2 regions of the Paenibacillus sp. JT22N1 genome follow, and region 2 is predicted to be linked to the other one. Evidence: a T-box and tRNA genes for the amino acid it is inferred to sense, from the RefSeq annotation. Region 2 holds a T-box; the other holds one or more tRNA genes.

Region 1 (3,134 bases), on a different contig from region 2:
TTCTATTCATGTAATCCAAGCATACACTAGAGCAAGTAGAGAGAGAGGTGTTGGCTTGGATGTGGAAACAGATGCTGCTTACGGAGCAGCTAGAGATTCAAATGGATGAATCCAATCATCTACTCGAGGTCAAATTGAGCAGAACCGAGCAGGAGGAAACAGCTAGCGTTCGATTGAACCATGCTGAACTCATCCAAATCATGCATACCCTGCTCGAAATTAATCGAAGCTTCCGTGGAGATATCTCCTATTTTCATTCCGTTCAAGTTCAGGTCAAGCCTTAGCTCGATCTCCTAAGATAGCTTTCAAGCAAAAAAGCACCTTCGATTCCCACCCTACGGTGAGATACGAAAGTGCTTTTCGATGTTCTGACGATCTGTTTAATCCCTGTTTAACCCAACAATTGATGCTAGGAACTTCAGGATATACAAGAAGAGATTAATGAAATCGAGATAAATATTTAATGCTGCGAGTGGAACCTCTTCTGCGGATACACCGTTTCGGTATTGAGCCACATCGTAGAGAACCCAACCACTGAATATCAAGATGCCGATCATCGACCATACTAGATTCATCGCGGAACCAAAGTTAACGAACATACCGACCACACTCATGAGCACAAGCCCAATCGTTCCTGCAAACAAGAAGCCGCCTAGGAAGCTGAAGTCACGCTGCGAACGATGAGCATAGAAGGCAAGTCCGCCGAAAATTGCTGCAGTAGCGAAGAACGCACCAGATACAACGTTTGCCCCCAGCATACCGCCATACGCCATAATGACTGGGTACAGGGTAACCCCTGAAATCGCAGTAAATGCATAAAGAAAGCCGTACCCGATATGTTTGCCGCGAACACGAATGATGATTGCTGCCACCAGCATGACTACCTCAGCAATGATGAAAAGCATAATCATCGACGGTGGAACGACAATTGCACCGATCAATGTCCCTAGGAAGGAAACCAGCAAGGAAATTGCAAACGTTTGAAGCACATGAGCAAAACTACCAGAATGTGTAACCGTAATCGTTCTATCCATGAAACATCAGCCCCTTTGTAATGATGTACAATCTATACTATGTATTATACCTAGTTTTCATGAAAGCCGCTATACACCTATGCGTTTAAAACATTAGGCTCAATACACATCCCAAATTTATGGAAAAAGGCGAACATGGTTTAATAAAAACAAAACAACCCCTTCAGACGTATCTGAAGGGGTTGTTACTTGGTATGCGATCAAGAGGACTCGAACCTCCACGGGGGTAAGCCCACACGGACCTGAACCGTGCGCGTCTGCCAATTCCGCCATGATCGCGTATACGGCTGCTCTATGAACAAAGTCATACTAGCTGCGACAAAACTTAATATAACATGGGAAATGAGAGCTAGTCAACGGTACTTTTTACAATTCGTGAATAATTCCTCCCTTCACTCCTAACCCTATTCGCAAAGGAGGAATGACCTATGAATGAGGAAGAAATCAACGCCTTGGAACCGAAATATACAGGCAATCAAAGGGATCTCACAGAAGGTGAAGCTGAAGCCATTGTGCATGATCCTAATTTCAAAAGTGAAGATGAGGATGAATCTGGACTAGGCGCGATTGCAACCGCTGCTGCCTACGGAGTTTTCCGTAGAACTTAACTAAAATTGCCCTACTTATCCACACGGATTAGTAGGGCGTTTGTTCATACAATTGACCGGAATGCATGATGGCTTCGTATACCGTTCTTCCGATCAAGTAACCTAAAGCAGTCGCTGTACCCGCGTAACGATAGGTCTGGCCTCGGCAAGTTGCAGCAATAAGTACAGCATCGGTTGTCGTTCCTGTCGCAGGCTGATCCTCAACGAGGACACCTAATGCTTGAAGAGCCGCAGCTTTGGCCTCAGTTGCCGTAATAACAGCATTAACCATAGCCGCATCGGTTAAGCAACCGTTGATAACGACAATCGTGTTAATCGTTCCAGGGTAAAGGGAAGCGGCAGGGAGTTCAGCTCCTGCTCTTGCTTTATTCCCCAGCCCCACCGTAACCCAAGAACAAACATGAAGGGCCTCATGCTCTGGCTTCATCGCAAGTTTCTGACCGAATTCGCTGATATCACCGTCTTCGCCCGTTTCCCAGGTAAAGCTGCTGTAGCCAACGTCCTTTACCTTCGCCGCGGTCAGCATACCCGCTGTTTCTTGGGGATTCAAACCCTCACGCTGGATGAATTCGTCCATCTCACGAAGCGGATCAGCCTCATTATACAGCTTGTCCACTTGCCGATTCATCATCACCTTATGCGTGCCGAATCCACCGCCCCACGGTGAAGAGTTCAGCGTTCGCAGCGGATTTTCGCTGCAAATTCGCATGTACGTACCTTGGTGAGAACTAACCAAGTCCATTCGAATACCAGAGATAGGAACCTTCATGGATCCCATCCATGCATCCTTATTCGTCATCAGAAACGCCATCTGGTTCGATGGGATCCTGTGGAAGCATGAATTCAGGAGGTCTTTCGTTCTCGTATGGTTGATAGATATAATTGCGTGCGAGCTTGACTACCTTGCGGTTTTTTTTGCGAATTAACACGCTTTCATCATCCCAAGCAACTACGATTCCACGCACATCATTGGTTGGGCTAACGTCACGAATAACACGCAATAATGTGCTATCAACTCTATATTGATCAAGCTGTTCTTCAGATATCATCATCTTACCTCCAACAATTCATATGTACTTCTTTAGCATACACCAATTCGCATTTAGATCAAACTTTACATAAAACCGCTTTACTGAGGTTAACTTAACTAATGACGAATCAAAGCTAACACAAAAAAGCAAATTTACTCCATGGGAGGTTCTATAGTGGATAAAAAAACGTACTACATTAACGTAGGCACGGGGGAAGTTTTGGAAGACAAAGGAGCACTTAATTTCGAATTCGAGATCTCGGCAACCGAAGAAGAAATTGATAAGCTTCAAGAGCTTTTCGAGGAAACCGATAACTCCTCACAAGGCAGCTACGCAACTTCATGGCTTCCTTGGAAAGTTTATTACTCCAATGAGGTCAACCAGGAATACGATTATTATTTAACTGAAGTATATCGAACCCTGCACAAGCTCGGTTCTGAACAAACGAAAAAGCATATAGA
Region 2 (3,134 bases):
CCAATATCTTTGACGGCTGAAGAGCCAATCTCTTAAACGGTAGGTTACTTTGCCGCGGCCTTTGCCGTTCTGTTCCAACCAAGCGATCATATGACTGATCCCTTGTTCGATGTTCATGCCATTAATCGGACCGGAATTGACGTGTTCGCCATCCCCTGCATAAGCTTCCTTCTCAATATCTCCACCTTGCACGACTTCGATAATCGGCAAATCAAACTGTTTAGCAAACTCCCAGTCCCGTTGATCGTGTCCCGGAACAGCCATGATGGCTCCCGTACCGTAACCTCCAAGCACATAGTCAGCAATCCAAATTGGCACTTTCTCGCCATTAACCGGATTGACAGCATACGCCCCTGTGAAAACACCTGTCTTGTCTTTTGCCAAATCCGTACGCTCAAGATCGCTTTTGCGAGAAGCCTTTTCTTGGTATTCCTTAATGGCAGCTGCTTGATCTCCTGTTGTAATTTGCTCTACAAGCTCATGCTCAGGTGCCAGAACGCAGTACGTAGCGCCAAACAATGTATCTGGACGTGTAGTGAACACCGTCAGACTCTTCTCATCGTATCCATCAATGGCAAATTGGACTTCTGCGCCTGTTGATTTACCAATCCAGTTGCGCTGCATATCTTTGATACTTTCGGACCAATCCAGCTCCTCAAGATCTTCAAGTAGACGTTCAGCGTACTCGGTAATTTTCAGAATCCATTGACGCATCGGCTTACGAATAACGGGATGGTTACCGCGCTCGCTAAGACCGTCAATCACTTCTTCATTTGCAAGAACAGTACCCAGTGCAGGACACCAGTTTACGGGCACTTCATCCACATAAGCGAGTCCTTTATTGTACAACTGGATAAAAATCCATTGTGTCCATTTGTAATACTCAGGATCTGTTGTACTAATTTCACGATCCCAATCGTACGAGAAGCCTAGTGATTTAATTTGACGACGGAATGTATCAATGTTCTTCTTGGTGAATTCTCGCGGATCATTTCCCGTATCCAGTGCGTACTGTTCAGCAGGAAGTCCGAAAGCGTCCCATCCCATTGGATGAAGTACGTTAAAGCCTCTCATCCGTTTGAAACGTGAAACGATATCAGTCGCTGTGTAGCCTTCCGGATGTCCTACATGCAGACCAGCTCCAGATGGGTAAGGGAACATATCCAACGCATAAAACTTCGGCTTATCCGAATTCTCAAGCACCTTAAACGTTTTCTTCGCATCCCAATAAGCCTGCCATTTCGGCTCAATTGCTTGTGGATTATAGCCCTGCTGCTCTTTTGTTTCTTTGGTTTCTTTAATTTCCTGTGTCATGTGCAAAATCCTCCCTGTGTACAGCCATCCTCTTCATGATTCAAAAGCGCTATAAGCGCCAAAAAACCCCTCATCGCTAGCGGATATCGCTAGGGACGAGAGGTTAGATTCCCGTGGTACCACCCTAGTTAACACAAGACATTCTTTGCCTGTGTTCACTCTGCCCCTTAACGCGGGTGAGACGATCCAGCTAGCACCATATATAGGGATCTTTGAGCGTAGCTCAAAGTCTCTTCACTTTAAATGGTGATTTACCTTCTAGCTCCAAGGCGAGTTCACAAGACTGACATCTACCGGCTTCCACCCTACATCCGGCTCTCTGAAAGATGCTGTACAAGCTACTATTCCTCTTCTAAGCTTTAATCATCTAATTAGCTTTGATTATATGTAAAATAATGCCGCACTGTCAAGCCGCTATTGACTTCATTGCCGTTATTTCTTTGCAATAAAGAAAGCTCGCTCCGTCATAGAGGTAGGTTGCTCCCAAGTAAAGTCGGCGGCCATATGTACCTCTGCGAAACCGACAGCAAGCAGCATTTGCTTAAGCCATTGCAAAGAATAAGCCCGCTGCTGATGAGTTTCATCGATGCGTCGGAAAGTATCCTTTCCGCTATCTTTGACAAATATGGTCAACTCGTGCTCAATCTGCACTCTCTCTTCATCCAACTCGCTTGTCCAAATGTAAGCAACATCTTCTTCATTCAGGAAAAAGGGCTGAGATTCCGCATAAGCGAACAATTGCTCAGGAGTATGCACATCGAAAAGGAAAAGCCCGCCTGACTTAAGCCCCTCAAAAGTTTGACGGAAAGCATCAACGATATCTTCTTCCTCTAACAAATAGTTGAGACTATCACAGATCGAAAGCGCCACATCAACTTGTTCACCGAGGTCCCATTCACGCAGATCCTGTTGTACCCAATGAATGGCGCCACCGCGCAGTTGACTTTTGTACTCCCCCGTTTTTTGCTCAGCGACTGCCAGCATGTCTTCAGATAAATCAATACCCGTCAGCTGGTACCCTTCCAAGGCTAAAGGAATCGTTAAATTCCCAGTACCACAGCCCAGATCAACAATTGTAGATGGTTTCATACTAAATCGTTCGAAGCTTTCTTTCACGAAACGAAGCCAATCTTCATATGGCATGCTATTCATCAAGCGATCATAGGTGTATGCGAATTTTTCGTAACTCATGCTAACCTTGCGTCTCCTCTTGCTTCAGATAGGTCCAATCATCTTCCTGATAGATGAGCCCGTCCTTCATAAGCTTGCCTAACGCGCGTTTGAAAGCCGCTTTACTAAGGCCAAACCGATCCTTGATGACATCTGCCGACGTTTTATCCGAAAATGGCATCGCATTCCCTGGTCGTTCTTGGAGGACACTCAAAATGGTCTCTGCATCTTCATCGCGGCCTTTTTCCTTCGGGAGCCGCATCGACACATTGACCCGCCCATCCTCTTCACGAACGAATGCGACTCGTACTTCAACCAGCTCGCCTACACGCAGCAAGCGTGTCCGTTCCGGAGCAGCAATAAGTCCAATAACACCATAGCCAAGGACTCCTGCTTCGCAAATGACAAAGGTGCCAATTTGAAGCGGTCTGTACACACGTGCTTTGACCCACTGATTACTCCAACTCGAGGGTGCACGAACGCAAAGAGGAGCCAGATCCTCTTCCAGAGCCAGCTTAGCGATTAAACGTCCTTGCCGATCGTGAGCTAATGTGGCAAATACCTTATCTCCTACTTGTGGACGCAGCTCTTCTAGCTCCGGTACATGTCGGTAGGGAAGTAATAGGTTGCGACCCAGTCCCATTTCCAGA

Evidence for each region. A T-box is a leader RNA that pairs with one kind of tRNA and senses whether it is charged. The one in region 2 lies ahead of leuS (leucine--tRNA ligase), so its partner is inferred to be a tRNA-Leu.
Region 1: it has a tRNA-Leu gene. The T-box ahead of leuS (leucine--tRNA ligase) is inferred to sense a tRNA for this amino acid. The anticodon was not compared.

The regions. Positions count from the first base shown of each region.
Region 1 is NZ_JCAUAW010000001.1:511,511-514,644, reverse strand. Features, by position in the region: gene AC58UU_RS02395 (hypothetical protein) at 60-284, shown strand; gene AC58UU_RS02390 (Bax inhibitor-1/YccA family protein) at 381-1,034, opposite strand; tRNA gene AC58UU_RS02385 (tRNA-Leu) at 1,230-1,313, opposite strand; gene AC58UU_RS02380 (hypothetical protein) at 1,463-1,642, shown strand; gene AC58UU_RS02375 (adenosylcobinamide amidohydrolase) at 1,671-2,441, opposite strand; gene AC58UU_RS02370 (hypothetical protein) at 2,431-2,691, opposite strand; gene AC58UU_RS02365 (hypothetical protein) at 2,848-3,134, shown strand, end outside.
Region 2 is NZ_JCAUAW010000003.1:533,012-536,145, forward strand. Features, by position in the region: gene leuS (leucine--tRNA ligase) at 1-1,314, opposite strand, end outside; T-box leader at 1,403-1,678, opposite strand; gene AC58UU_RS08785 (class I SAM-dependent DNA methyltransferase) at 1,747-2,505, opposite strand; gene AC58UU_RS08790 (CvfB family protein) at 2,507-3,134, opposite strand, start outside.